DNA from 3 places in the Phaeacidiphilus oryzae TH49 genome. Region 3 is predicted to be linked to each of the others. Evidence: riboswitches for the same ligand, from Rfam matches in the RefSeq annotation. Region 3 holds a riboswitch; each other region holds the start of a gene.

Region 1 (9,524 bases), 2.0 Mb from region 3:
CGGAGACCGTTCGGCGGACGATCGCCCGTCCGGCCGCACGGAACCGGCCGGCGTCTCACATCCCGGACGAGGAGTTCAGACCAGCGGGGTGAAGAACCTGCTCAGCGCCGTCTCGTAGCCGTCCTGGTCGACGTTCCACAGCGCCGCGTGCGCCCCGTGCGGGAACTCGTTCAGCACGGCCTGGTCGTGGTGCCGGCCGACCAGCCGCCGGACGGGGGCGATCGGCGCGATCGGGTCGTCCGGGCTGTGCAGCGCCAGGATCGGCGCGTTGACGCCCTCCCCGAGCCGGTCGAAGACCCGCTGGTCGACTCCGGCCCTCCCCTCGGCGGCCAGCACCCCGAGCTCGGCCAGCGGCCCCGGGACGCCCCGGCGGCGGCTGACGGCCTGCGCGGTGGCCCTCCAGTCCAGCACCGCCGAGTCCAGCACGACGCCCCGGACGAGGTCCTTCCAGGAGGACTCGGCCGCCGCCTGGAGGACCATCGCGGCCCCCAGCGACCAGCCGTAGAGGACGATCCGGGTGGCCCCGCTGTCCACCGCCAGCCGGATCGCCGCCTCGACGTCCCGCCACTCGGTGCTGCCGAAGTGCCCGAGGCCGTCCGGCGAGCGGGGCGCCCCGGGGTCGTTGCGATAGGTGATCGCCAGCACCGGGACGCTGATCCGGGAGAACACCGGCAGCACCGGCAGCACCTGCTCGCGGTCGGCGCCGAGCCCGTGCACCGCGATCACCCACGGCTCCCGCAGCCCCGGCACGTACCAGGCGGGCATCGGGCCCAGCTCACCGCGGACGGCGGTGTCGGAGTACTCCAGGCCGAAGGCGGAGTCGGGGGTGCCGGTGTGCACCCGGGGCGTCAGGGTGGCCCGGGCGCCGATCGCCAGCTCCCCGCGGTCCACCCGCTCCAGCCGGCGGACGGAGGTCTGCGCGGTGGTCTCCAGCAGGTCGCCGACGACCGCGTGGCCGGTCAGGCCGGGATCCACGCCGTCCCCGGGGTCCGGCCACTCCAGGCCGTAGCGGCCGGGGCGCTGGGTGTCCTCGGTGCGGGTCAGGGCCACCCGCCCGGCCGCGGTGGCGTGCACCCGCAGCCCGTCGGCCGCCGCCGGGTCGCCGCCGCGCTGGCGGACCGAGAGGTCCGAGACGGCACGACCGGCGAGCACCGCGGCGACCGCCCCGGCGCCCACCGCCGAAGCCGTCGCCAGCACCGCTGTCTTGCCCCACCGCATCGCGCACCCCGCTTCCGCCGTCGATGTTCCGTCAGCCATCCCAATACCCGGGGAGCGGCACCGCCATCGCAGTACGGCCGTCCGAGATGAAGGTCGGACCCTTCCCGACCCCCTTCCCGCAGGCCGGAGCGGCGGGTAGCGTCCGGCGGCGTGAGCAAAGTGATCAACGGCGGCGTGTCGTACTGGTTCTCCTCGATCGGGCTGCCCAGGCCCCGGCCGGCCCTGGACGGTTCGGCCGAGGCCGACGTGTGCATCGTCGGCGGCGGCTTCACCGGGCTGTGGACCGCGTACTACCTGCGCAAGGCCGATCCGGGGCTGCGGATCACCGTGCTGGAGCGGCGGTTCTGCGGCTTCGGCGCCTCGGGCCGGAACGGCGGCTGGCTCTACAACGGCTTCGCCGGCCGCGGGGTCTTCGCCAAGCGGTACGGCCGGGCCGCCGCCGGTGATCTGCAGCGGGCCATGGACGGCACGGTGGACGAGGTGATCCGGGCAGCCCGCGAGGAGTCGATCGAGGCCGACATCCGCAAGGGCGGGGTACTCGAAGTCGCCCGCACCCCGGCCCAGTTGGCCCGCCTCCGGTCGTTCGCCCAGGAGGAGTACGGCTACGGCGACCGGGAGCGGCTGGTGCTGGACGCCGCCGGGACCCGGGAGCGGATCGCGGTCGAGGGCGCCCTCGGCGGGACCTGGACCCCGCACGGCGCCCGGATCCAGCCCGCCAAGCTGGTCACCGGACTGGCCCGGACGGTGGAGCGGATGGGGGTGCGGATCCACGAGTCCACCCCGGTGGAGCGGATCCTGCCGGCCCAGGGGCAGCCGGACGGGAAGGCCCGCGCGGTCACCCCCTACGGCACCGTCTCGGCCCGCTACGTGCTGCGGCTGACGGAGGGGTTCACCGCGGACCTGGCCGGGGAGCGGCGGACGTGGCTGCCGATGAACTCCTCGATCGTGCTGACCGAGCCGCTGCCGGAGTCCTTCTGGGCGGAGGCCGGCTGGGGCGAGTCCGGCACCGTGCTGGGCGACTTCGCCCACGCGTACATGTACGCCCAGCGGACCGCGGACGACCGGATCGCGCTGGGCGGCCGGGGCGTCCCCTACCGCTACGGCTCACGGACCGACCACGACGGGACCACCCGGGAGCGGGCGGTGCGCCAGCTGCGCGGGATCGTCCGCGACTTCTTCCCGGCGCTGGGCGCGCGGGCCGCGGACGTGCCGCTCAGCCACACCTGGTCGGGGGTGCTCGGGGTGCCCCGGGACTGGTGCACCACGGTGCAGCTGGACCGGGCGAGCGGGCTCGGCGCGGCCGGCGGCTACGTCGGCTCGGGGGTGGCCACCACCAACCTGGCCGCCCGGACCCTCCGCGACCTGGTGCTGCGCGCCGAGGGGCAGGGCGGGGACACCGAGCTGACCGCGCTGCCCTGGGTGGACCACGCGGTGCGCCGCTGGGAGCCGGAGCCGCTGCGCTGGATCGGCGTGCAGGGGATGTACGCGGCGTACCACGCGGCGGACCGGGCCGAGGCCGCCGGGCGCGGGGAGCGGACCAGCACCATCGCCCGGATCGCGGACCTCGTCTCGGGCCGCTGAGGGCCGTTCCGGGCCGGGGGGCCGCGCGGGGCCCGCACCGGGCGGGATCCGGACATTCTGACCTCCGCCGGGCCGCGGAAGCCCCGTACCGGGAACCACAGGGTTCCCTCGGGTCACGGGCCCGAGCGGGGCGGCGAGGCCGGCCCCCTGCCCCCGGCCACCGCCGGTGAGCTGGGGCGATACTCCGTATCGGTGATCCTCGGGGCCCCGGATCCCGGGCTTTCTCCGGGGCGGGGCGGGCGCCCCGGGCACGGGCCCCGGGGCCGCTTCGGCGCGGCCGAAACCGAGTGCTCGGGCGGTGAAGCGTCGGGCCGCCGCGGGTGGCCCCGCGTCCCAGGGGCAGGCGATTGCCCAGGGTGACCGCGACGCGACTCGACGTGCGGATTCGCGCTGGAGGCCTGAGGCTGGTTTCCGGACGCCTCGCGACTTGGGGGCAGGCGGAGGCGGGCGTCCCGGTCGGAGCACTCGACAGCGAGGCGGTGCCCATGATGTCCGTTCTTCTCGGCCTTTTGATACCCCCCGTCGCCCTTCTGGTGATTCTGATCCTGTCCTGGTTCGAGGATCACGTGCTGGTGCCCCCGGGCGGGTACGCGTCGCTGTCCGCGGAGGGCCGGGAGGCCCAGGAGGCCCTCGGCGAGGCGGAGTTGAGCGGGACACCCGGAGCCGCCGAACCGGTGGGCGGTGCCCCGGGGGCGGGCCTCGCGCCCTCGCCCGCCGAGCCGGGGCGGACGGCCGAACCGGAGCCCCAGCACGGACGGACCCCCGACCCCATGCCGCGCCCGCTGCCGATCGGACTGCGCGGGCGCCCGTGGCGGGGGCATCCGGCCTCCGGCGCCCGGCCGGGCTACCGGCCGCCGCTGCTGCCGGACACCGGCACCGGCGCCCAGCATCCGACGATCCGGGCGCTGCGCAGGTAGCCCGGCACTCCCCCCGCGGCCACGCGCACCGCGCGTTTCGCACCGCACACCGCATACCGCGCGCCGAGGACCGAGGAGCGGCAACGGCCGGGGTGCGGCCCCCACCAGGGCGGCCGCACCCCGGCCGTGTTGACGCTGCGCGGGCCCGCGTGGTGGGATTTGTCCGCCATACGGAGGCATGGAGAGGAAGCCGGTGCGAATCCGGCGCGGTCCCGCCACTGTCACCGGGGAGCCCTCCTCCGCTCGTCGCCACGGCCGCCGCAAGGCGGCTGGAAGGCCGGAGGAAGCGCAGATCCGGGAGCCAGGAGACTCTCACCTCCGTTCTCGTCGAGCCAGGGCGCGGACCCTGAGTGAGGACACTTCGCCATGCCTGCTGCGCGCGGACCCGCGGGTCCTTTCCCTGTCGACCGGCCCGCCGCACGGCGGAGCTGACGGGACGTGGACCGACTCCTTCTCGGGGCGCCGCTCGGCTACGCCCTGGACGCGGTGATCGGCGACCCGCGCCGCGGCCACCCGGTGGCGGCCTTCGGACGCGCCGCCACCCGCCTCGAACACCGTCTCTACGCCGACCGCCGGGCTGCCGGCGTGCTCTTCACCGCCGTCTCCACCGGCACCGTGGCGGCGGGGGCGCTGCTCGCGGAGCGCGCGCTGCGCCGCCGGCCCCCGGCCGGGACCGCCCTCGCCGGGGCCGCCGCCTGGGCGGTGCTCGGCGGCGCGACCCTGGTACGGGAGGCGCGGGCGATCGACGGGCTGCTGGCGGGGGGCGACCTCGCGGCGGCCAGGGCGCGGCTGCCCCATCTCTGCGGGCGGGATCCGCACGGGCTGGACGAGGCGGGGATCGCTCGCGCGGTCGTCGAGTCGGTGGCCGAGAACACCGCGGACGCGGTGGTGAACGCGCTGGTGTGGGGCGCTCTGGCGGGCGCACCCGGGCTGCTCGCCTTCCGGGCCGTCAACACCCTGGACGCGATGGTGGGCCACCGCTCCCCCAGGTACGAGCGGTTCGGCTGGGCCTCCGCCCGGCTGGACGACCTCGCCGGCTGGCCGGGGGCGCGGCTGACCGCACTCCTCACGGCCGCCGCGGCCGGGCCGGGCGCGCGGCGGCGCGCGCTGCGGGTCTGGCGGCGGGACGGGGGCGCCCACCCGAGCCCGAACGCCGGACAGGCCGAGTCGGCCTTCGCGGGAGCGCTGGGGGTGCGCCTCGGGGGCGAGTTGGCGTACGGGGAGAGGGTCGAGCGGCGACCCGTGCTCGGCGCCGAGTTGCGTGCGCCGGAGCGCGCGGACATCGAGCGTGCCTGTGTGCTGTCGCGGCGGGTGGGGGCGCTGGCGCTGGGGACGGCGCTGGTCGGCCGTGCTGCCGTGCGGGCGGGAGCGCGGGCCGGAGCGCGGGCCGTCGGCCGGCGGGCCGTGCGGACGGGGGCCCGCCGATGAGCGGGGCGCTGCTGGTGGCGGGGACCACCTCGGACGCGGGCAAGAGCGTGGTGACCGCCGGGATCTGCCGCTGGCTCAGCCGGCAGGGCGTGCGGGTGGCGCCCTTCAAGGCGCAGAACATGTCGCTGAACTCCTTCGTCACCCTGGACGGCGCCGAGATCGGCCGCGCCCAGGCGATGCAGGCGGCGGCCTGCCGGATCGAGCCGTCCGCGGCGATGAACCCGGTACTGCTCAAGCCGGGTGGGGACGGCCGCAGCCAGGTGGTGCTGCGCGGCCGGGCGGTCGCCGAGGTCAGCGCGCTGGACTACCGGGAGCGCAAGCCCGCGCTGCTGGAGGCCGCCCTGGAGTGCCTGGCCGAACTGCGGGCCGGGTACGAGGTGGTGGTCTGCGAGGGGGCCGGCTCCCCCGCCGAGATCAACCTCCGCTCCGGGGACATCGCCAACATGGGGCTGGCCACCGCGGCCGGCCTGCCGGTGGTGGTGGTCGGGGACATCGACCGGGGCGGGGTCTTCGCGGCGATGTACGGCACGCAGGCCCTGCTGAGCGCGGAGGACCAGGCCCAGCTGGCGGGCTGGGTGGTCAACAAGTTCCGCGGCGACGCCCGGCTGCTGGAACCCGGACTGGAGATGCTGCGCGGGCTCACCGGCCGTCCGGTGCTCGGCGTCCTGCCGATGCTGAACGGGCTGTGGCTGGACGCCGAGGACTCGCTGGCGCTGGACGCCCGCCCGGGCGTCCTCAGCGGCGGCGCCCCGGTCGGGCGGGAGGTGCTGGACGTGGCCGTGCTGCGGCTGCCCCGGCTCTCCAACTTCACCGACGTGGACGCGCTGGCCCAGGAGCCGGGCGTGCTGGTGCGGTTCGTGACCCGGCCCGAGGAGCTGGCCGGGGCGGACGCCCTGGTGCTGCCCGGGACCAGGGCCACCGTCGCCGACCTGGAATGGCTGAGGGGGCGTCGGCTCGACCGCGCGGTGGGCGCCTTCGCCGCCTCCGGGCGCTCGGTGCTCGGGGTCTGCGGCGGCTACCAGATGCTCGGCAGGGAGATCTCGGACCGGGTGGAGTCGAAGGCCGGGGACGTGCCCGGGCTGGGGCTGCTGCCGCTGCGGTTCGACTTCGCCCGGGAGAAGACGCTGGCCCGGCCGAGCGGCACGGTGGACGGGCGGCCGGTGCTGGGCTACGAGATCCACCACGGGGTGGCGGAGGTTGAGGGCGGGGAGCCGTTCATCGTGGACCCCCGCCACGGCCGTCCCGAGGACGGTTGCCGGGTGGGCTCGGTCTGGGGCACCACCTGGCACGGGCTGCTGGAGAACGACGGGTTCCGGCGGGACTGGCTGCGGCAGGCGGCGTCCGCCGCGGGCCGGGACTTCAGGCCGGCCCCCGACGTCTCCTTCGCGGCCCGCCGCGAGGAGCAACTCGACCGGCTCGGCGATCTGGTCGGGGAGCACATGGACACCAAGGCGCTGCTGCGCCTGATCGAGGACGGCGTGCCGCGCGGACTGCCGTTCGTACCGCCGGGGGCACCGGCGTGAACGGCGAGCGAGAGAAGGTAGTCAGGGTGACGGATACGGCGACCCGCACGGCGCGGGTCCTGCTGCTGTCGACGGCGGACACGGATCTGCTGGCGGCCAGGGCGTCCGGGGCGGACTACCGCATCGGCAACCCCTCCCGGGTGGACGCCGAGGAGGACCTGCCGGGGCTGCTGGACGGCGCCGAGGTGGTCGTCGTACGGCTGCTCGGCGGGCGGCGTGCCTGGGAGGACGGGCTGGCGGCGATCGCCGCCTCCGGGCTGCCGGCGGTGCTGCTGGGCGGCGAGTCGGTGCCGGACGCCGAGCTGATGGGGATGTCCACGGTGCCGGCCGGGGTGGTCGCGGAGGCGCTGGGCTACCTGGTCGAGGGCGGCCCGGCGAACCTGCGGGAGCTGGCCCGGTTCCTCGGCGACACGGTGCTGATGCGGGGCGAGGGCTTCGAGCCGGCCCGCGCGATGCCGGCCTACGGGGTGCACGGGTCGTACGCGGTGGCGGAGGGCCGGCCGACGGTCGGGGTGCTCTTCTACCGGGCGCACGAGCTCTCCGGGAACACCGGGTTCGTGGACGTGCTGTGCGCGGCGATCGCCGAGCGGGGCGCCAACCCCCTTCCGGTGTACTGCGGTTCGCTGCGCGGGGCCGAGCCGGGGCTGTACGAGCTGCTGGGCCGGTGCGACGCCCTCGTCACCACCGTGCTGGCCGCCGGGGGTTCGGTGGCGGCCGAGGCCTCGGCGGGGGGCGAGGAGGAGGCCTGGGACGTCGGCGCGCTGGCCGAGTTGGACGTTCCGGTGCTGCAGGGGCTCTGCCTGACCTCCAGCCGTGCCGCCTGGGAGGCCTCGGACGCGGCGCTCTCGCCGATGGACGCGGCGATGCAGGTGGCCATCCCGGAGTTCGACGGGCGGATCGTCACCGTGCCGTTCTCCTTCAAGGAGATGGGCGAGGGGGACGTCCCGGTGTACGTGGCCGACCCGGAGCGGGCCGCCCGGGTGGCCGGGATCGCCGTGCGGCATGCGGCGCTGGCGCACAAGGAGAACGCGGAGAAGCGGATCGCGCTGGTCTTCACCGCGTACCCGACCAAGCACTCGCGGGTCGGCAACGCGGTGGGCCTGGACACCCCCGTCTCGGCGGTGCGGCTGCTGGAGGCGCTGCGCGAGGCCGGCTATGTCACCGGTGAACTGCCGGAGACCGGCGACGAGTTGATCCACCGGCTGATCGCGGCCGGCGGGCACGACGTGGAGTGGCTGACCGAGGAGCAGCTGGCCGCCGCGCCGGCCCGGGTGCCGCTGAAGGACTACCAGGAGTGGTTCGGCCGGCTGGACCCCGAACTGCGGGACGGCGTACTGGAGAAGTGGGGCCCGGCGCCCGGCGAGCTGTACGTGGACGGGGACGAGATCGTCCTCGCGGCGCTGCGGTTCGGCAACGTGATGGTGATGATCCAGCCGCCGCGCGGCTTCGGGGAGAACCCGATCGCGATCTACCACGACCCCGACCTGCCGCCCTCCCACCACTATCTGGCGGCCTACCGCTGGCTGGAGAACTCCTTCGGCGCGGACGCGATCGTTCACATGGGCAAGCACGGGACGATGGAGTGGCTGCCGGGCAAGGGCCTCGGGCTGTCGCGCGGCTGCGCGCCGGACGCGGTGCTGGGCGAACTGCCGCTGGTCTACCCGTTCATCGTCAACGACCCCGGTGAGGGGACGCAGGCCAAGCGGCGCGGGCACGCGACCGTGGTGGACCACCTGGTGCCGCCGATGGCCCGGGCCGACACCTACGGGGACCTGGCCAAGCTGGAGCAACTCCTCGACGAGTACGCCCTGGTGAGCGATCTGGACCCGACGAAGGCCCCGGCCGTGCGGGCGCAGATCTGGACCCTGGTGAAGGCCGCCGAGCTCCACCACGACCTCCATGTGGACGAGCAGCCGGAGGCGGACGAGTTCGACTCCTTCGTGATGCACATCGACGGCTACCTCTGCGAGATCAAGGACGTGCAGATCCGGGACGGGCTGCATGTGCTGGGCGGGGGGCCGGTCGGCGAGGCGCGGGTCAACCTGGTGCTGGCGGTGCTGCGGTCGGCGCAGGTGTGGGGCGGGCAGGCGGCCGCGCTGCCGGGGCTGCGGGCGGTGCTCGCGGCCAGGTTCGGGCTGAGCGAGAAGGCGCTGCTCGCCGAGCCCGGGGCGGCGGTGGAGGTCTCCGGGGAGCTGCGGTCGCTGGTGGAGGGTCCGGCGCGGACCGGCTCCGACGCGATCGACCTACTGGAGCGGCTGTGCCGGCGGATCGCGGAGGCGATGGAGGAGGACGGCTGGGCGGCGGAGGCCGTCGGGCCCACCCTGTCCCGGATCTTCGGACAGGTCGGGGTGCCCGAAGGGGCCGCGCCCGTGGTGGAGTTCGCCTGCCGGGAGGTGGTGCCGCGGCTGGCGCGGACCACGGACGAGATCGGGCACGTGCTGCGCGCGCTGCGCGGCGGGTACGTCCCGGCGGGGCCGTCCGGCTCGCCGACCCGGGGGCTGGTGAACGTGCTGCCGACCGGGCGGAACTTCTACTCGGTCGACCCCAAGGCGATTCCCTCCCGGCTGAGTTGGGAGGTCGGGCAGTCGCTGGCGGACTCGCTGATCGCCCGCTACCGGGCGGACAACGGCGGGGAGTACCCGCGCTCGGTGGGCCTGACGGTGTGGGGCACCTCCTGCATGCGGACGCAGGGCGACGACATCGCGGAGATCCTGGCGCTGCTGGGCTGCCGGCCGGTGTGGGACGACGCCTCGCGGCGGGTGACCGGCTTCGAGGTGGTGTCGATCGAGGAGCTCGGGCGCCCCCGGGTCGATGTGACGATGCGCATCTCCGGCTTCTTCCGGGACGCCTTCCCGCA
Region 2 (9,524 bases), 2.0 Mb from region 3:
CTGCCCGGCCGGGTCGGCGCTTTCCCTTCCGGTCCCTGCGGCGCGGGCAGCAGGCCGTTCGGGGTGGCGGCGATCAGGCGGGCGCCGGTGAAGTCGACCATGGCGGCCTCCGTCGTCAGCGCGCCCTCGGTGAAGCGGGACATCACCGCGGCCACCCGGCCGCACAGCTCGGCGCCCGCCGGCCCCAACAGGCCCGCGGACTCCCAGAGTTCGTAGGCGTGCCGAGCCGTGTTCGCCGCCGCGACCTCGGAGGCCAGCGGCTCGGCGCCGCCGACCGCGCGGGTGATGGCGGCGAGCACCCCGGTGTCGATCCGCGAGCGGGTGTAGTGGGTCATCAGGACGCCCGCCGCCAGCTTGGTGAGCTTGCCCGCCATGCCGACGAAGACCGCCCGCTCCATTCCGCCCTCGACCGCCCGCCGCAGCGCGGCCCCGGTGAAGTCGCCGACCTCGATGAAGCAGACCTCGGGCAGCTCGGGCAGCATGGCCATGGCGCCCTTCTCGGTACGCCCGCCCGTGCACAGCACGATCGTCCGCTCGCCCTGCGCCGAGGCCACCGCCACCGCCTGCTCCACCGAGGCCCGCCAGGAGGCGGTGGAGAACGGGCGGACGATCCCGGTGGTGCCCAGGATCGAGATGCCGCCGAGGATGCCGAGCCGGCCGTTGGTGGTCTTCCGGGCGCGCTGCTCGCCGTCCGGGACGCTGATGGTGACGTCCAGCCCGCGCGCGGACGAGGGGTCGTGCACCTCGGTCACCGCCTGGGTGATCATGCGGCGCGGGACCGGGTTGATCGCCGGGCCGCCGACCTCCAGGCCGAGCCCCGGCTTGGTCACCACGCCCACGCCGACCCCGCCGTGCAGGTGCACGCCGGGGGTGTCCGACCAGCTGACGGTCGCGGTGAGGTGGGCGCCGTGGGTGACGTCCGGGTCGTCCCCGGCGTCCTTCACCACCACCGCCTCGGCCCTTCCCGGGCGCAGCAGTTCGCAGCGCTCGACGGGGAAGCCGACGCGGTTGCCGGACGGCAGTGCGACCTCGACCAGTGGCTGCGGGCGGCCGGTGGTCAGCAGCAGGGCGGCCGCGCGGGCGGCGGCGCTGGCGCAGGTGCCGGTGGTCCAGCCGGTGCGCAGCGCCTTCTGCCGGACCTTCGCGGTACGCGGTAGATCCGGCTCACGCAGCTCGGGGCCGTCCGGCTTCGCGCCTTCCGGCGCTGGGCCGTCGGGCGCGGAGCCGCCCGGCGCGGAGCCGCTCGGCGTGGGCCCGGGGAGCTCGGGCCCGCCCGCCGTCGCGGGCGCGTCCGCCGGCTCGCGGGGTTCCTCTGGCGTACTCATGGGGCTGTCGTACCAGGCCGGTCAGTGCTCGGCGTGCTCGGCACGCAGGCGGCGGCGGGCGCCCGGGTCGGCGCGGCGGAAGGTGTGGAAGTGGCCCGGGTGGTAGAGGTGCGAGCGGGTGCCGGAGGCCGAGAGCGCCGGGCCGACCAGGAAGAGGGTGTGCTTCCAGAGCCGGTGCTCCTTGACCGTCTCCTCCAGCGTCCCCAGCGTGCAGCGCAGCAGCAACTCGTCCGGCCAGGTGGCCTGGTACGCGATGACCACCGGGGTGTCCTCCGGGTAGCCGCCCTCCCGCAGCTCCTCGGCGAGCTGCTTGGAGCGGGCCGCGGAGAGGAAGACCGCCATGGTGGTGCCGTGCCGGGCGAACTCGCGGACCTCCTCGCCCGGCGGCATCGGCGTCTTGCCGCCGCCCAGCCGGGTCAGCACCACCGACTGCGCCACCTCGGGGATCGTCAACTCCCGCTTGGCCAGCGCGGCGACCGCGGAGAAGGACGAGACGCCGGGCACGATCTCGGTCTCCAGGCCGAGCGCGGTGCAGTGGTCCAGCTGCTCCTGGACGGCGCCCCAGAGCGAGGGGTCGCCGGAGTGCACCCGGGCCACCCGCAGGTTCTCGGCCACCGCACGGGCGTAGAGGTCGAGGACGGCCTCCATCGGGACCAGCGAGGAGTCGACGATCTCGGCACCCTCGCGGGCGTGTCGCAGGACGTCCTCATGGACCAGGCTGGCCGCCCAGATCACCACGTCCGCCTCGGCGATGGCCTGGGCGGCGCGGAAGGTCAGCAGGTCGGGCGCGCCCGGGCCGGCCCCGACGAAGGTGACCTTCGCGGCGGCGGGAGCCCCGGCGGCGGCGGGAGTGTCAGCGGTGCGGGCGTCGTCGGCGGCGGTCACAGCTTTCCTCCACGGGCGGTGCGCGGTGCGGGGGCGATCAGGGTGGAGAGATACGGCAGGACGTCGGGCAGCGGCTCCCCGGGGGCGGAGACCCGCTCGTCCGGGAGACCGAGCGCCGAGCCGTGGACGGCGGTCCCGTCCCGGCCGGACTTCTCCAGCGCCGCCCGCACCTGCGGGGCGATCCGGCCGAACTTGTAGGCGACCACGGTTCCGGTGCCGGCGAGCGCCTCGCGCAGCACCGAGCCGTCGGCGGTGGCCGGGACCAGGGTCACCGGCTCGGTGCCCTCGGCGAGGACCGTGCCGCTGCGGGCGGCCAGGTCCTGCATCGCGGTGATCCCCGGCACGGTCTCCACCGCCACCTCGGGAAGCAGTCCGCGGACGGTCTGGGCGAGGTAGGTGAAGGTCGAATAGACGTTGGGGTCGCCGATGGTGGCGAAGGCCACCGTCCGGTCCCCGCGCTCGGCGCCGTCCCCGGCTCCGTCGCCGGTGAGGAGGGCGACGACCCGGGCGGCGGCGGCGTCCCAGGCGGCCTCGCGGCGGGCCCGGTCGGTCCGCTCGTTGAGCGCGAAGACGGTGCGCACCACCTCGGCGTCCGGTGCGTGGTGCAGCACGGTGGCCTCGGCGCGGCCGCGCTCGCCGGTGTCCAGTACCGGGACCACGACGGCGTGGGCGGTGCGCAGCACCCGGACTGCCTTGACGGTGACCAGATCGGGATCGCCGGGCCCCATGCCCAGGCCGATCAGACGCGGCGTCATCCGCGCGCCCGCTCGTCCGAGTCGGGGAAGGGGGGTGCTGCGGACAGGGGGCAGCGCGGCATGGCGGTGATCCTCACTCGGGGTCCTCGCCCCGGGTCGAAGTGACGGCGGCCGGAGTCTCCTGGCTTCCGGATCGACGCGCGCCCCCGGCCTTCCAGCTGCGCGAGGCAGCCGTGGCGCGTGGGTGGGGTGCGCTCCCCGGTGACAGTGGCGGGACCGCGCCGGATTTGCACCGGACTTCCTCGTCATTGCCGCCGTGTGTGGTTTTGTGGCCCCGGAATCCCATCACGCGAACGAGCGCGGAGTCAACCGGGGGTGGCCGGCGCCGACCGGCGCGGTCAGTCCCGCGACCGGCGGGCGCGCAGGATGGCGCGCACCCGGTGGACGGCCGGTCCGGCCGAGCGGGCGGCGGCGGCCAATGCGGGCACCGGGTCGTCGACGGACGCCCAGGCCAGCTCGCGCCGGCCGTCGGCGGGCTGCCGTTCCGAGTCGACGGGGAGGGGGAGCGGGAGGGGGGACGGCGGCGGTGTCGGTACGGCCTCCGTCCTCGTCCTCGTCCTCGCGCTCGCGCTCCGGGATCCGGGATCCGGGACCCGGGCCGAGACGCGGCCGCCGCGGGCGGCGAGCCGGGCCGGGAGGTCGAGGAGCTCGACGGTGAAGCGGCGGCCCTCGGCCTGGCGGGCGGCCGGGATCGGGCGGCCGGTCAGGTCGAGGTGCTGGGCGCGGACCAGGTCGATCCGGTTCACCGTCTCGAAGAGGCGGAACTGGGCGCCCAGGCGGGGGTTGAAGTCCAGGAGCTTGTAGCGGCCGTCGCGGAGGTCCAGCCGCCAGTCCAGGTCGGCGATCCCGCGGAAGCCGATGGACTGGCAGAACCGCCGGGTCAGCGCGGCGAGTTCGGCGTTGCCGGCGCTGTAGGCGTGCGCGGTGACACCGGCTGTCGGCGGCCAGGAGCGGACCTTCACCCCGGTGAAGACCACCGGCTCGGCGGCGGCTTGCGCCGTCTGCGCGGCCTGCGCCGTCTGCGCGCCCTCACTGCCGGCCCCCGTGTCCGACGGTGAGGGGCAGTAGACGTGGGCGATCCAGTCCTCGGCCGCGTCCCCGGGGAGGTACTCCTGGAGGAGCACCGAGGGGAAGACCTCGCCCTGCTCCCACTCGGCGGCCAGCCGGAAGAGCTCCCCGGCGTCGTCGATCCGGGTGGTCGCCGACACCGCGGGCGCCGACAGCCGCCCGTACGGGGCGTCGTTCTTCACCACGAGGGGGAAGGCGAGCGTCTCGGCCGCCTCGGCCAACTGCCCGCTGCCGCCGACCAGTCGGGATCCCGGGCTGGGAACACCGTGGCGAACGCAGAGCTCGTGCAGCGACTGCTTGCCGGCCAGCGCGCGGGGGAGCGCCGGGGGAACGGCGGTCAGCCGCAGATGCTCGGCGAGCGGCCCGGCGTACTCGGCGAGCAGTACCGCCGCCTCGTCGTCGGTGGCCACCGCGACGGCGCGGCGACCGGTCCTGCGGTGCAGGCGGCCGGCGATGGCGAGCAGCCGCTCGGCCAGCTGGGCGGGCGGCTCCTTGCCGGTGGTCGGCCAGTCGATCCGGCCCCGCAGATGCCGGGAGAACGCCGCCGGCGCGAACCGGTCCTCGGTGATCGCGTACACCGGGACGCCGAGCCTGCCGAGGCTGCGGATCGCGCCGACCGTGCCGTGGTGCAGCGGGTAGTGGCCGATGCGCACCATCAACGCCGGTACGGCCCGGTCGAGTTCGGGCCCGCGAGCGGCCCGCCGCCGGGAACGCCGGGGCGCCACCGCGGACGCCCGCGCCGCCGGCTCCGCCACGGCTGGTACGGCCGGCGCAGCCACCGAAACCCCCGCCTCGCCCGGACCCACCAAGCCCGCGCCGCCGGGGGCCGCCGCACTCGGAAGCGCGCTACCTGGGCCCGCGATACCCGAACCCTCCGGAGCCGGCGCCTCCGGGACTCGGGCCAGCGGGACCAAGACCGCCGCGCCTGCGGGCGCCACGTCTCCGGCCGCCGGGCCCTGGGCCTCCGCGTCCAGGCCTGCCAGGGGCGGGGCCGGGGTCGCGGCAGCGGCGATCGGGGCCGTGCCTGTGGCGTCCCAGGTCGCCGACCCCAGGGCCTGCGCGGCCGAGGCGAGCCGGGCCGCGCCTATGGCGCCGGGGGTCGCCGATCCCGTGGCTTGTGCGACTGAGCCCGCCGGGCTCTGGGCCTCCGCGTCCACGGTTGTCGGGGCCGGGGCCGGGGCCGGGGCCAGGGCCGCGACCGCGCCGACCGCGCCGACCGCGCCGAGCGCGGCGATCGGGGCCGCGTCCGGGGTCGCCGGCCCCAGGGCCTGCGTGGCCGGGGTGAGCAGGGCCGGGCCCTCCGCCGCTGCGGCCCCTGGGGCCGGGAGTGTCGGAGTCGGGGCCGCTGGAGCCGGGCTCTCAGGTGGCGAGCCCGCCGCCTCTGAGGACGGCGCGGCCAGGCCCGGCCCCGCCGGCGCCGGGGTGGGTGGCACCGGCTGCGTCGTGGGCTGCGGGGCTCGCTGTACGGGGACGGTGGGTGGTCCGGCGTCGTCCCCCGGTGCGGGTTCCCCGCGTGGCTCGCGTGCTGTTGCGCGCCCCTCGCTCTCCTCGCGCGCCTTCTGCTGCGACCTGCGCGTCACCGCGTCTGCCATCGCGACCCCCCGGCCCCCGTACAGCTGTCTCCCCCAGCGGCAGAGTAGAGCGCCCGGAGGCCACGGGACAGAGGCGGGACTATGAACGGAGGGTGACATTCGGGGCGCGAGGAGACTCGATCACGGTCGCACCGCTGACAGAACGGAACGCCTGCCGCACCATGGACCTGTCGGTTCCAGGGGGGAACCGAGGGGGTTCGGTGGAACCAAGGGGGAGATTCATGTCTGGAACTCTGCCTGTCGCCGTGATCGGCGCGGGGCCCTACGGGCTGTCCACGGCGGCGCATCTGATGGGCCGCCGCCTGCCGGTGCGGGTCTTCGGCGACACGATGAGCAGCTGGCGGCAGCGGATGCCGGCGGGGATGTACCTGAAGTCGACGCCGGACGCGTCCGACCTGTCGGCGCCCGAGCAGGGGGCGTCCTTCGCGGACTTCTGTCGCGCGGAGGACATCGCTCCGTACGACGAGCGGCATCCGATCCCGATCGGCCACTTCATCGCCTACGGGGAGTGGTTCCAGCGCCGGCTGGTGCCCGAGGTCGAGGCCGAGCGGGTGGTCGACGTCCAGCGGAGGGCGTCCCGGGCGCCGGGCGGCGAGGGGGTCTTCGAGGTCGCGCTGGCCGGCGGCGAGGAGTTCGAGGCGCGGGCGGTGGTGGTGGCCACCGGCCTGGTCGGCGCGGACTACGTGCCGCCGGAGCTGATAGCCGCCGCGCCCAAGGGCCCGGATCCGGAGGGTCCGGTCTCGCACGCCTCGCAGCACACCGACTTCTCGCCGTTCGCCGGCCGCCGGGTGGCCGTGGTCGGCGCCGGGCAGTCGGCGCTGGAGAGCGCGGCACTGCTGCACGAGGCCGGCGCACAGGTGACGGTGCTGGCGCGCGGGCCGCGGGTGCTGTGGGGCGGACCGCCGCCGGTCGCCCGCCCGTCCGCGCTGTACCGGACGGTGAAGCCGGCCAGCCCGCTCGGCCCCGGCTGGTCGCACCGGACGGTGAGCGACGTCCCCCAGCTGGTCCGCCGGATGCCGGTGGCGGTACGGCTGCGGCTGGTGAAGCAGATCCTCGGCCCGTCCGGTGCCTGGTGGTTGAAGGAGCGGGTGGACGGCGTGCTGCCGATCGGCACCGGCCGCCGGATCCGCCGGGCCGAGCTGCGCGGGCCGCGCGGGGACGAGGAGGTCGTGCTGACCCTGGACTCGCCGATCGCGGCGGTCAGCCGCTCGGCGGCGATCGGCTCCGAGGGCGGGGTGCTGGTGACCGACCACGTGCTGGCCGCGACCGGCTACCGGGTCTCGGTGCCGGGCGCCGAGTGGCTGGCCGAGGGGTTGCGGCGCTCGGTCCGGCTGGTGCCCCGTACCGGCTCGCCCGACCTGGACCCGGGCTACCAGTCCAGTGTGCCGGGGCTGTACTTCGCCGGTCTCGCCGCGGCGCCGACCTTCGGCCCGCTGATGCGGTTCGTCGCCGGCACGGGCTTCGCGGCAGGGCGGATCGCGGGGTCGATCGCGGGCTGATCGCATCGGTGTTCGGGGCGCGCGATATCGCATCGCGCGCCCCAGAAGGCGCTTTTGCAAACTGTGCCAACCTGCGCAACAAGGACGGATTTTGATGTTTCTTTTGTGAACGTGCCTGGATTGACTGGTGTAGTCGCCGGATTGCGAGAATCGCTTTCGTCGGCTTCGGGTGGACGGTAACGTTCTGGGTGAAACCACCGATGCGAACCGCCGTACGCTGGTCTCAGGGGGGCTGGCGGAGGTTCAAGTCGTGGCTGCCGCAGGGGGGTTGACGTGGCGGAGCAGGGGGCTCGGGGGGATGTCTCGCATGCCGTCGGCCGGTTCGGCACGTCCCGCGGCGGCGCCATGGGGGATCGTCGGCGCGCCGGGACGGTCGTGGGTCGGCTGATCGTCCGGCCGAACGAGCGATCCTGCGAATTCTTGGCCCTGTACATGCAATAGGTGCGACACGCGATACATGCGAGGCGCGGCATATGCGTTGAAGCATTGCCGTGGAGTTCACGGCTCAGGCCGTGTGGGGGGAACAGAGGTGCTGTCATGAACGTACCCGAAACCGATCGGTTGCTGCGTGCGCCCGAAAGCGCGGGCGGTGGCGTCGCCACAGCCGTCCTCGCCGAGCCGCCGCTGCCGGAGCGCGAGCCCCGTCCCGTGGTCGGCACCGGGACGGTCACCGTGATCGTCCCGGCCCGCAACGAGGCGGCCAACGTGGGCTGGGTGCTCAGCCGGATGCCGGACTGCGTCGACGAGGTGATCCTGGTCGACGGCGACTCCACCGACGCCACCCTGGAGATGGCCCGGGCCTCGCTGCCCGGCGTCCGGGTGGTCGCCCAGCACGGCCAGGGCAAGGGCTCCGCTCTGCGCACCGGCTTCACGGAGGCCAAGGGCGACTACATCGTGATGATCGACGCGGACGGTTCGATGTCGCCCCGCGAGATCCCGCGCTACGTCCACTTCCTGGAGAACGGCTACGACTTCGTCAAGGGGTCCCGCTTCATGGGCGGCGGCGGGTCACTGGACATCACCACCGTCCGCCGGCTGGGCAACAGGGCACTGCTGGCGCTCACCAATGTGATGTACCAGAGCACCCTCACCGACCTCTGCTACGGCTTCATCGCGTTCCGGCGGGACGCGCTGGACCGGCTCGACCTCCAGTCCACCGGATTCGAGATCGAGACCGAGATGGTGGTCCGGGCGCTGCTGGGCGGGCTGCGGGTGGCGGAGGTGCCGACGCTGGAACTCCCGCGCCGCACCGGCCAGTCCAACCTCCGCACCTTCCGGGACGGCCAGCGGGTGCTGCGCACACTGCTGCGTGAGCACCGCGGCCGGACCGTCCCCGCGGAGGCGGCGGGATGACCGCGCCGTCCGACGCGGCGTCCGCGCCCGGCGCCGGCGGTGCCGCGGGCGCCGCCGAGGCCGACATCGCCGCGGGCGGCGCCGCACTGCCGGGGGCCGCCTCGGCGGAGGTGCGGATCGATCCGCGGAAGGTGCCGATCGCGGTGGCCGAGGTCGAACTGGGCGGCGGACCCGAGGAGTCGGCCGCCCGCGCCCGCCGCGCGGCGGGCGACGACCGGCCGCTGGGCCCCGGCGAGACGCTGGCGGTGGTGCGCTCGGACGGACGGCCGGTCGGGATGGTGCAGACCGTCCTCCCGGCCGACGACCCGGCCGGGGCGCTCCTCGCCGCCGCCCGGGCGGCCTGTCCCGACGCCGGCGCCGGTTCGGTCGCCAGACTGCGGAGGAAGGTCGACGCTGCGTCGACGCCCCTGCTCAGTGTGGTGATCGCGACCCGCGAGCGGCCCGCGCTGCTGGCCCGCTGCCTGGATTCGCTGGCGGCCCTGGACCACCCCCGGTACGAGGTCGTGGTGGTCGACAACGCCCCCGCGACCGACGCCACCGAGCGGCTGGTCAAGGAGCGCTACGCCGAGCTGGCCCGGTACGTCCGGGAGCCCGTGCCCGGACTCGCCGCCGCCCACAACCGCGGGCTCGCGGAGGCCCTCGGAGAGGTGCTCGCCTTCACCGACGACGACGTGGTGGTCGACGTCCGCTGGGCGAGCGCCCTCGCCGAGGCCTTCGCGGCCGGCCCCGACATCGCCTGCGTCACCGGTCTGATCCTGCCCGCCCGGCTGGACACCCCGGCGCAGGCCTCGCTGGAGGCGCACGGCGGCTTCGCCAAGGGCTTCGTCCCGCGCCGCTACTCGCTCGCCGAACCGCCCGCCGACGACCCGCTCTTCCCGTTCACCGCGGGCAGGTTGGGCTCGGGGGCCAACATGGCCTTCCGGGCCGACGCGCTGCGCGGGATCGGCGGCTTCGACCCGGCCACCGGCACCGGTACGGCGGCCCGCGGCGGCGACGACCTGATCGGCTTCTTCCGGATCATCGTCGCCGGGCACGCCCTGGCGTACC
Region 3 (9,524 bases):
GTCAGCATACGTTGTGCAGTGCACACGTTCTATGTATGGTGCACATTGCTGTCGCTCGGGCCGGTCGAGCGCCGGGGTGGACCTAGGAGGAACCCTCACCATGACCACCGCCAGACCCACGACGGCGCGACCAGGGGCCGTCGTCTTCACGCTGGCCTTCGCCGGCATCGTGGTCGCCCTGATGCAGACGCTGATCATCCCGATCGTGGGTGATCTGCCGAAGCTCCTGAACACCTCCGCCTCCAACGCCACCTGGGCGATCACCGTCACCCTCCTCGCGGCCGCGGTCGCCACCCCCACCGTCGGCAGGCTCGGCGACCTCTACGGCAAGCGCCCGATGCTGCTGATCAGCATCGTTCCGCTGGTCGGCGGCTCGGTGCTGTGCGCGTTCTCGGACTCGCTGCTGCCGATGGTGATCGGCCGGGCGCTCCAAGGACTCGCCTCCGGCCTGATCGCTCTCGGCATCAGCGCGCTCCGCGACCTGATGCCGCCCGAGCGGCTCGGCTCCTCGGTCGCCCTGATCAGCTCCTCGCTGGGGATCGGCGGCGCCCTCGGCCTCCCGCTGGCCGCGGCCATCGCCCAGCACTCCGACTGGCACGTGCTGTTCTGGGTGTCGGCCGGCCTCGGCCTGGTCTCCGGACTGCTGATCCTGCTGTTCGTCCCGAAGACCCCGCGCCGGGCGGCGGCGGCCGGGCGCTCCCGCTTCGACTTCGCCGGGGCCGTGGGCCTCGGGGCCGGCCTCGCCTGCCTGCTGCTGGCGATCTCCAAGGGCTCCGACTGGGGCTGGACCAGCGGCACCACCCTCGGGATGCTCGGCGGCGCGGTGGCCCTGCTGCTGATCTGGGGCTGGTGGGAGCTGCGCTGCAAGGACCCGGTGGTGGACCTCCGCACCACGGCCCGCGGCCAGGTGCTGGTCACCAACCTGGCCTCGGTGATCGTCGGATTCGCCATGTACGCCCAGCAGCTGATCATGCCTCAGCTGATGGAGCTGCCCAGGGCCACCGGCTACGGCCTCGGCCAGTCCATCCAGGCCACCGGCCTGTGGATGATGCCGGGCGGGCTGGGGATGATGCTGGTCTCACCGATCGGCGCCAAGCTCACCGCCAGGACCAACGCCAAGATCACCCTGACCGTCGGCGCGATCGTCCTGGCCGCCGGCTACGGCACCGCGGTCGGCCTGATGGGCCACCCGTGGGGCCTGATGATCGCCGCGCTGATCGCCAGCATCGGCGTCGGCTTCGGGTACGGCGCCATGCCGGCCCTGATCATGGGCGGGGTGCCGATCTCCGAGACCGCCTCGGCCAACAGCTTCAACACCCTGATGCGGTCGATCGGCACCACCGTCTCCTCGGCGGTGATCGGCGTCGTCCTGGCCCATATGACGGTGACGATGGGCGGCGTCGCCCTGCCCTCGCGTACCGGCTTCAGGACCGGGCTGCTGATCGGCTGCGGGGTCGCCGTGGTCGCCGGGGCGGTCGCGCTGGCCATCCCGCTGAACAGGGCGTCGCGGGGCGCGTCGGCCGCGGAGGACGCGCGGGACGCACAGGACGCGCAGGCCCCGCAGGCCGAGCAGGTCCTGCGGGACGCCCAGGGCGCGGAGGTCGGGGCCGGCTCCGCCGCCGAGGCCGTGGCCGCCCCACCCCCGTGCACGCGGCGGTCGCCGCCCTCGCCGCCGAGGCGGCCGACGCCGCCCGGGAGCCCGCCCCCGCCGTCCACGGCAGCGTCCTCTCCTCGGACGGCCGGCCGGTCCCCGGCGCGACCGTGACCGCGATCGACCAGACGGGCCGCCAGCTCGCCCTGGCCCGCTCCGGCGCCGACGGCCGGTACGCCGTCCGCCCGTTCGCCGCCGGGGCGCTCGGCGCGGACGGCGCGGACGCCCTGGTGCTGATCGCCTCCGCCCCCGGCCACCAGCCGGAGGCCACCACCGTCCCGCTGCGCCCCGGCGCCGGCCCGGCCGCCGTCGACCTCCTGCTCGGCGGATCGACCGGCATCCACGGCACGGTCCTCGGCTCCGGCGGCCTGCCCGTGGCGGGAGCCCTGGTGGTGGTCACCGACCAGGCCGGCGAGGTGGTCGCCTCCGGCCTGACCTCCGCCGAGGGCGGGTACGGCTTCGAGCGGCTGGCGCCCGGCGGGTACACCCTGGCGTTCACCGCCGAGGGGCACCAGCCGGTCGCCGTCCCGGTCGACGCCGGCGCCGGCGGACCGGTCCGCCAGGACCTCACCCTGCCGCAGGCCGCCGCCATACGCGGAGTCGTCCGCGACCCGGCCGGCCGGCCGCTGGCGCACGCCAAGGTCTCCCTCCTCGACGCCGGCGGATCGGTGGTCCGCAACCACCTCACCGGCGAGGACGGCGCGTACGCCTTCGACGGCCTGGCCGGCTCCGAGTTCACCCTGGTCGCCACCGGCTACCCGCCGGCCAGCACGGCGGTCTCGCTGCAGGGGGGCGGCCGGGACGGCGTCGACCTGGCGCTGGCCCACGGCGCCGACTGACGGCCGGCGGGCGGCCGGCGGGCGACCGGCCGACGACCGGCCGCCGGCCCGAGAACGCCCGAGGGAGCGCCGCCCACCCGTCCTCGACGGGAGGGCGGCGCTCCCTTCGCGCTTCCCAGCGGTCGCGCGCGTCCCGCGCGCTACTGAAGATCCGCTGAATTCGCGCCGGTGAGGCGTCATCCGACCCGGTCGGCGGGAAGATAGGCGGCAGGTTCCGGACGAGGCCGGATCCGACCGCCGACAGAGGTGGACACGCGCCAGAGGGAGACGAGGGGGAGAGCGCCCGTGGCACGGGACGAGGACGTCATCGGCTGTACCGGCGTACTGGTCGTGGGAACCCGCGGCGACGCCGGTCCGGGCGAGGTCCTGGTCCGGGTGCGGGGCGGCTCCGAGACGTTGATCGCCTGGTCGTCCGAACCGCTGGCCCCAGGGGCCCAGGTGCTGGTCATCGACTCGCGCGGGGCCCGACAGGTCGACGTCATCGCATGGTCAGACACCGAGGCCGACCCGCTGGACCAGCTCAACTGAGGCTGACACACATCATCGACGTCACATGAGGGGACGAGATGTTCGGTTACCGGGTGCCCGCGCCCGACCAGGCGATGCTGATCTCCGGGGGGCGGAGGGGGCTCCAGGGAGCACCGTTCCGGGTGGTCACCGGGCACGGCAAGTTCGTCCTGCCGGTCTTCCGCAAGGTCCGCTACCTCACCCTCGCGATGTGCGAGGCAGAGGTCGCCGAGACCTGCGTGACCCGGCAGGGGATCGCGCTCACCGTCCGCGCGGTGATCGCGTTCAAGGTGGGCAACGACGACGAGAGCATCGTCAACGCCGGCCAGCGGTTCCTCTCCGACCAGGACCAGATGTCGATCCTGACCGGCCGGATCTTCGCCGGCCACCTGCGGTCGATCATCGGCTCGATGACGGTCGAGGAGATCGTGACGGAGCGCCAGAAGCTGGCCACCGAGGTGCTGGACACATCGAAGGCGGAGATGGCCAAGATCGGCCTGATCGTGGACTCTCTGCAGATCCAGTCCATCGACGACGGCAAGACCGGCTACATCGACGCGATGTCCGCCCCGCACCGGGCCGCGATCCAGCGGCAGGCGCAGATCGCCCAGGCCGAGGCCTCCCGGGCGGCGGCCGAGGCGCAGCAGGCGGCGGCCCGCAAGCAGGCCGAGTACACCCGCGAGACCTCGGTGGTCCAGGCGCAGTACCAGGCCGAGGTGGACCAGGCGCAGGCCAGGGCCGCACAGGCCGGCCCGCTGGCGCAGGCCAGCGCGCAGCAGGAGGTGCTGGCCGCGCAGACCGAACTGGCCCAGCGGCAGGCGCTGCTGCGTCAGCAGCAGCTGATCGCCGAGGTGGTCAAGCCGGCCGAGGCGGAGGCCGAGCGGATCCGGGTGATGGCCAAGGCCGACGCGGAGCGGATGCGGATCCAGGCCGAGGCGGCGGCGTCCAACGACCGGGTGGCGCTGGACCAGAAGCTGATCGACCAGCTGCCGATGATCGTCAAGGAGGCGGCGGCGGGTCTGTCCGGAGCCAACGTCAACGTCCTGAACGGGGCGGACGGCCTCGGCGAGATCGCCGCCGGGCTGGTCGGCCAGGGCCTGACCATTCTGGACTCGGTCCGCAACAACCTCCGCAACGGCGACGGCAGCGGCGCCGGCGCTCAGCGCTCGACGCCGAAGGAGCGGCTCGCGATCGACGAGTAGCCCGCGGCTGCGCCCTGCGCGGGCGGCGACGCGCTCGCGCGTCGGCGGGTGCGGCGCCGTTCGCGGCGGGCCGCGCAGTTCCCGCGCCCCTTGATTTGCTTCGCAAATCGCGGGGCGCCCCGGATTCGCGGCCCGAAGGGCCAGGCGAATCAGGGGCGCGGGGAACTGCGCGGCCCGCCGACTACGCAGCCGCACCCGCCGACGCACGACCGCGTCGCCGCCCCTCCCGCGTGGTGACCGGTGCGGGAAGGGCCACGGGGAAAGGCCGACCGCTACGCGTTGTACGCCGCGGACGAGCCCGTCTTCCACTGCGACCAGGACATGTTCCAGTCCGCGAACCCGTTGTCCGCCGCCGCCTTGTCACCGGACCCGTTCACCGTGACCGGATCCCCCGGCTTCACGTAGCCGTACAGCCACTTGGCGTCCGCCAGCGCGAGATGGATGCAGCCGTGCGAGCTGTTGTCCGAGCCCGGGTCGGTGTCGCCGGTCGAGTAGTGGATGTACGTACCGGAGTACGTCAGGTGGAGGTCCCACGGCAGGGACAGGTCGTAGTAGTTGGGGTCGCTCTTCGAGCACGCTATCCCGACGCTGCACGAGGTCATGTGCACCGTGGGCTGCTTGTCGATGATCGCCATCGTCCCGGTCCAGGTGGACATCCCCGGCCGCCCGGCGTCCGAGGCCATGGTCCGCACCAGCTTGCCGCCGTTGTAGACCTTCATCTGGTGGGAGTTGATGTCGTCGACCACCCGCACGTCGGAGCCGACGGTGAAGTGGTGGACGTAGTCGTGTATCCCCAGCCGCCCGTTGCCGTCCGAGACGCCGTTGAAGTCGGCGGCCACGGTGACCTTGGTGCCGGTCTGCCAGTAGTTCTGCGGCCGCCAGTCCACCCGGCTGTCGCCGAACCAGTGGAAGGCCCCGGTGGTGCCGTTCGAGGTGGTGATCTTGATCTGCTTCTCGATGGCGGCCCGGGCCGACTCGGCGACCGGGGTGGAGAAGATGATCGAGACCGGCTGCGCGACGCCGACCACGGAGTCCTTGGCGGGGCTGATCGAGTCCAGCAGCATCTGGCTGTCGCTGCCCGGGGACTCGGTGGTGAAAGAGATCCGGTCCACCTTGGGCTTGGTGCCGGAACCGGACGTGGCACTGGCCCGCAGCACGTACTTGGCGCCCGTGCCCAGCGGGGAGGTCGGCGTCCAGGTCCCGGACTTCAGCGTGCCGGCCACCGGGTCGCCCTGGGAGTCGGCGACGGTGACGGAGGCCAGCGTGCCGCCGGTCACGTTCAGCTTCACCGGCTTGTCGGTGGCCACACCGCCGTCCGAGGCCTTGCTGAACGCCACCGAGATCTTCGCGTCGGAGACCTTCATCTGCTGACTGGCGCTGCCGCCGCTGCCGCCGGAGGAGCAGGCGCTCGCGCCCACCAGCGCCAGCGCGGCGACCGCGGCCATCCCGGTCGTCCGCCGGACGACCCTCCGCCCGCGTGCGCCGCCGTCCCGCCGCTCCTTCTCGCCGCCCGGCGCCGCCGCGCCGCCCGACTCCGCCACCGTCTGTGACCCTGACCCTGCCCGTGCCACCCGTGCTCTCCCCTGAATCCGCCGTACCCGTCGGCCGCCGGCGGGCCCGCTCACCCGGTCGTGCGGGTCGTCCCGGTCGTTCCGGGCGTCCTGCCCGTTCCGGTCGACCCAGCCGTACCGGACGTTCACGTCGTCCCCACCGGTGCCACTCTTGAGTGACGTTCACCCGGCGCACCCGGTTCCGGTGTGCCGAGTTCCACGTTATGCCGGATTCCTCAGAGCTTCTCGCCCGCCCCCGCGGTGTACCGGCGCTCCACCCCGCCGAGCCTCCAGTAGGCCAGCGCACCCGCCCACACCAGTACGAAGAGGCCGGCGATCACGAAGCCGACGTTGTTCAGGTCGACGCCCGAGATCCAGCCGCTGACCGGGTCGGCGAGCCCCAGCTGCCGGTGCAGCACACCCACCAGTTCCACCGTGCCGATCAGGAACGCCACCGCCACCGAGAGCCCGGTGATGGTGAGGTTGTAGTAGACCTTGCGGACCGGGTTGGCGAAGGCCCATTCATACGCGAAATTCATGAAGGTGCCGTCCAGAGTGTCGAAGAGTGACATCCCGGCGGCGAAGAGCAGCGGCAGGCAGACGATGCCGTACCAGGGCAGCCCGGCGGCGGCGCCGCTGCCCGCCATCACCATCAGGGTCACCTCGGTCGCGGTGTCGAAGCCGATCCCGAAGAGGAGGCCCACCGGGTACATCTGGCCCGGCCGGGTGATCGAGCGGGTCAGCCGGCCGAGGACCCGGTTGAGGAGCCCGCGGCCGTCCAGCCGCCGCTCCAGCTCCCGCTCGTCGAAGACGCCGGAGCGCATGGCCCGGAAGACCCGGGCGATCCCGGCCAGCGAGACCAGGTTGAGTGCGGCGATGAGATAGAGGAAGCCGCCGGAGACGCAGGTGCCGACGAGCTCCAGCACCCGGTGGGCGCCCGAGCCCTGGCCGGCGCCGGTCCCGGTGAGGGTGCCCACGGCCCGGGTGCCGGTGGCGATCAGCAGCGCCAGCAGGACGACCACGCTGGAGTGGCCGAGGGCGAACCAGAAGCCGACCGAGACCGGCCGCTTGCCGTCCGCCATCAGCTTGCGGGTGGTGTTGTCGATGGCGGCGATGTGGTCCGCGTCGAAGGCGTGCCGCATGCCGAGGGTGTACGCGGTGATCCCGAGCCCGACCCCGAACACCTGGTTCCCCACGGTGTGCCGGCGTGGCGCCACCACCAGGAGCAGCAGGCCGAAGGCCAGCAGGTGGAGGGCGAGGATGACGGCCAGCAGCCCCCCGGTCCGCAGCCAGTCCGCGCGGGTGCGGCGGGGGACGGCCGAACTCTTCTTCTGCTGCTTCTGCGCCTGCGTCGACGCAGGCATACCGGTAGCCATGGCAGCCTCTCCAGCACCTCGTGGATGGGTTATCGCGTGCCGTGGCCGGTCTCCTGGCTTACGGGTGCTGACGTCGTTCGCGCCTGGCCTTCCAGGTGTCCGGGGGTGATGCCCCCGGGCTCCCGTGACCCAACCGTCCTCCGACGAGGACTCGCTGACGGCACGTCGACTTCCCGATCACAGTGGCGAGGGCCGCTCCGGTCTTCCACCGGTCTTCCCGAGCACCACGGCGCGCCCACGGTATCCGGGGCCGGGCATGAGCTACAAGCCTGCACAGATGTGCAGATGTGCAGAGGCGGGGGAGGCCGGCGGGGCAGGATGGGGGCCATGCATCTGGTTCCCGCCGAGCGCGCCCACCGGCGCGCGATCGATGAGCACACGGTGTGCGAGGCAATCGCCGGGATCGGCGACCCGGCCGGGGTGCGCGCCTGGTCCGAGCTGTTCGGCCTGCTGGCCGATCCGGGCCGGCTCTCGCTGCTGCTCGCGGTGCGGAGCGCGGGGCCGATCGCGGTCTCCGACCTCGCCCTCGCGACCGGCATCAGCGACACGGCGGTCTCGCAGGCGCTGCGGCTGCTCCGCGCGGCGGGCGCGGTCCGCGCGGAGAAGGAGGGCCGGGTCGTCCGCTACTCCCTCAGCTCCCCGCGGGTGGACATGCTGCTGGCCAACCTCACCGCTTCTTGAACGGCGGCAGGACGACGCAGGCGACGATGCCGGCGACGAAGGCGAGAACCAGCAGCGAGAACCCGATGGTCTCCAACGCGGTCATGTCCCCAAACTAGGCGGCTGGGCCGCGCCGCGCACCCCGAGCACGCCCCCCGGAGGCAGCGCCGCCGGGCGCGCCTCGGGGGCGGGGAACTGCGCGGCCGGCCGTCCACGGCGCGCACTCGGCAACGCCTACCGGGTTGCAACCCGGTGTCCGCCGCCGGACGAACCGCCGTTCCGCGCTGGGCGCGCAGTTCCCCGCGCCCCCGATTCGCGCCTGGCGGCGCCGCATCCGGGGCGGAGCCCTCAGGCGTCCGCCGGCGGAAAGGTCAGGCGCGCCCGGACGCACTCCAGCGTGCCGGCGCGGTGCCGGGCGTGGAGGCCGGGCAGCGCCGCGTGGTCCCCGGACGCCAGCGCGTCCACGATCGCGTCGTGCTCGGCCACGATCCGCCGCACCGTGTCCGGATCGGACACGTACACCGCCCGGTACGCCTGGGTGAGGAACCACACCCGCTCCAGCTCGGCAGTCAGCAGGCCGAGGCCCGCCGCCGCGAAGACCCGGAAGTGGAACTCGTGGTTCAGCGTGGACACCGCGCGCAGCTCCCCCGCCGCGTCCGCCGCCGCCAGCCGCCGGTTGATCTCCCGCAGCCGCTCCACCTCGGCGTCCCCGAACCGCGGCAGCGACTCCAGCACCTCGGTCTCGATCAGCTCGCGCAGCCGGTACGCCTGGCTCAGCTCGGACCAGCTCAGCTCGCGGATCGCGTAGCCGGCGTTCCGCCGGTACTCCAGCAGCCCGTCCGAGGCCAGCGACTGGAGCGCCTCGCGGACCGGCTGCCGGCTCAGCCCCAGCCGGTCCGCCAGCAGTTCCTGGCGCACCGGCTGGCCCGGCCGCAGCCCGCCTTCCGCGAGCAGCGCCCGGACCTCCTCGACCACCAGGTCCACCGACGTCATAGCGGTCAGAGCCTACTCAGGCCGCTCACCCCACCGGCGCGGTGAGGTCCCAGAGCTCCTCCTCCGCGTCCGGCAGCTCGGCCAGTCCCCAGTCGCGGCCGACCAGGCCCTCGTCCCGCCCGGCCCACAGCAGGGTGGTCCTGCGGTGGAGGCCGGCCTCGCCGGTGATCCCCATGGCGCCGTGCAGCTGGTGGGCGACGGCCGCGATCCGCCCGACGGCCTCGGCGGCCACCGCCCGGGCCCCGGTCAGAGCGAACCGCAGCGACCGGTCCGCTCCGTCCACCGCCGCGGGCACCCGGAACCTCCGCTGCGCCTCGCGTACCGCCGCGGCCATCCCGCGGTGGGCGACCGCCGCCTCGCCGAGGCTGGTCCGCACCGCCGGGATCCGGATCAGCGGACGGCCGAACTGCACCCGCTCCTCGACGTACCGCCGGGCCTCCCGGATCGCCCCGTCGGCCGCCCCGAGGAGCTCCGCCAGGAGCAGCAGCCGGGCCAGCTCCCCGGTGCGCGGGGTGTCGTCCTCGGCCGGGTCGCCGCCCGCGCCGCCCGCGCCGACCGCGCACGGCCGCCCGGCCAGGTCCAGGCCGGTCGCGCCGGGGGCCCACACCCCGTACGCCGTCGGATGGACCAGGACGCCGTCCGGGCCCCGGCTCTCCTCCGGCGCCCGGTCGCCCGCCGCGTACCGGGCGACCAGCGTCTGCCGCACCGGCAGCGGCACCCCGGCGCGGCCCAGCGCCTCCACGGCC

The links. A riboswitch is a leader RNA that binds a small molecule or an ion and turns the genes downstream of it on or off. The one in region 3 is predicted to bind cobalamin.
Region 1: another riboswitch for cobalamin. It lies ahead of BS73_RS12010 (cobalamin biosynthesis protein); the one in region 3 lies ahead of nicT (Nickel transporter NicT).
Region 2: another riboswitch for cobalamin. It lies ahead of cobI (precorrin-2 C(20)-methyltransferase); the one in region 3 lies ahead of nicT (Nickel transporter NicT).

What each region holds. Positions count from the first base shown of each region.
Region 1 covers NZ_JQMQ01000005.1:1,736,593-1,746,116, forward strand. The annotation lists gene BS73_RS11995 (alpha/beta hydrolase) at 76-1,257, opposite strand; gene BS73_RS12000 (NAD(P)/FAD-dependent oxidoreductase) at 1,369-2,799, shown strand; gene BS73_RS12005 (hypothetical protein) at 3,333-3,716, shown strand; cobalamin riboswitch at 3,864-4,043, shown strand; gene BS73_RS12010 (cobalamin biosynthesis protein) at 4,155-5,144, shown strand; gene BS73_RS12015 (cobyric acid synthase) at 5,141-6,667, shown strand; gene cobN (cobaltochelatase subunit CobN) at 6,733-9,524, shown strand, end outside.
Region 2 covers NZ_JQMQ01000005.1:1,771,366-1,780,889, reverse strand. The annotation lists gene BS73_RS12130 (cobalt-precorrin-5B (C(1))-methyltransferase) at 1-1,325, opposite strand, end outside; gene cobM (precorrin-4 C(11)-methyltransferase) at 1,347-2,210, opposite strand; gene cobI (precorrin-2 C(20)-methyltransferase) at 2,207-2,965, opposite strand; cobalamin riboswitch at 3,081-3,208, opposite strand; gene BS73_RS12115 (carboxylate--amine ligase) at 3,304-4,788, opposite strand; gene BS73_RS12110 (FAD-dependent oxidoreductase) at 5,847-7,124, shown strand; gene BS73_RS12105 (glycosyltransferase family 2 protein) at 7,662-8,477, shown strand; gene BS73_RS12100 (glycosyltransferase family 2 protein) at 8,474-9,524, shown strand, end outside.
Region 3 covers NZ_JQMQ01000005.1:3,735,245-3,744,768, reverse strand. The annotation lists gene BS73_RS20360 (MFS transporter) at 101-1,765, shown strand; gene BS73_RS39735 (carboxypeptidase-like regulatory domain-containing protein) at 1,762-2,490, shown strand; gene BS73_RS20350 (hypothetical protein) at 2,776-3,018, shown strand; gene BS73_RS20345 (SPFH domain-containing protein) at 3,057-4,199, shown strand; gene BS73_RS36390 (L,D-transpeptidase) at 4,472-5,740, opposite strand; gene nicT (Nickel transporter NicT) at 5,986-7,125, opposite strand; cobalamin riboswitch at 7,152-7,369, opposite strand; gene BS73_RS20330 (ArsR/SmtB family transcription factor) at 7,453-7,806, shown strand; gene BS73_RS20325 (GntR family transcriptional regulator) at 8,134-8,778, opposite strand; gene BS73_RS34880 (acyl-CoA dehydrogenase family protein) at 8,804-9,524, opposite strand, start outside.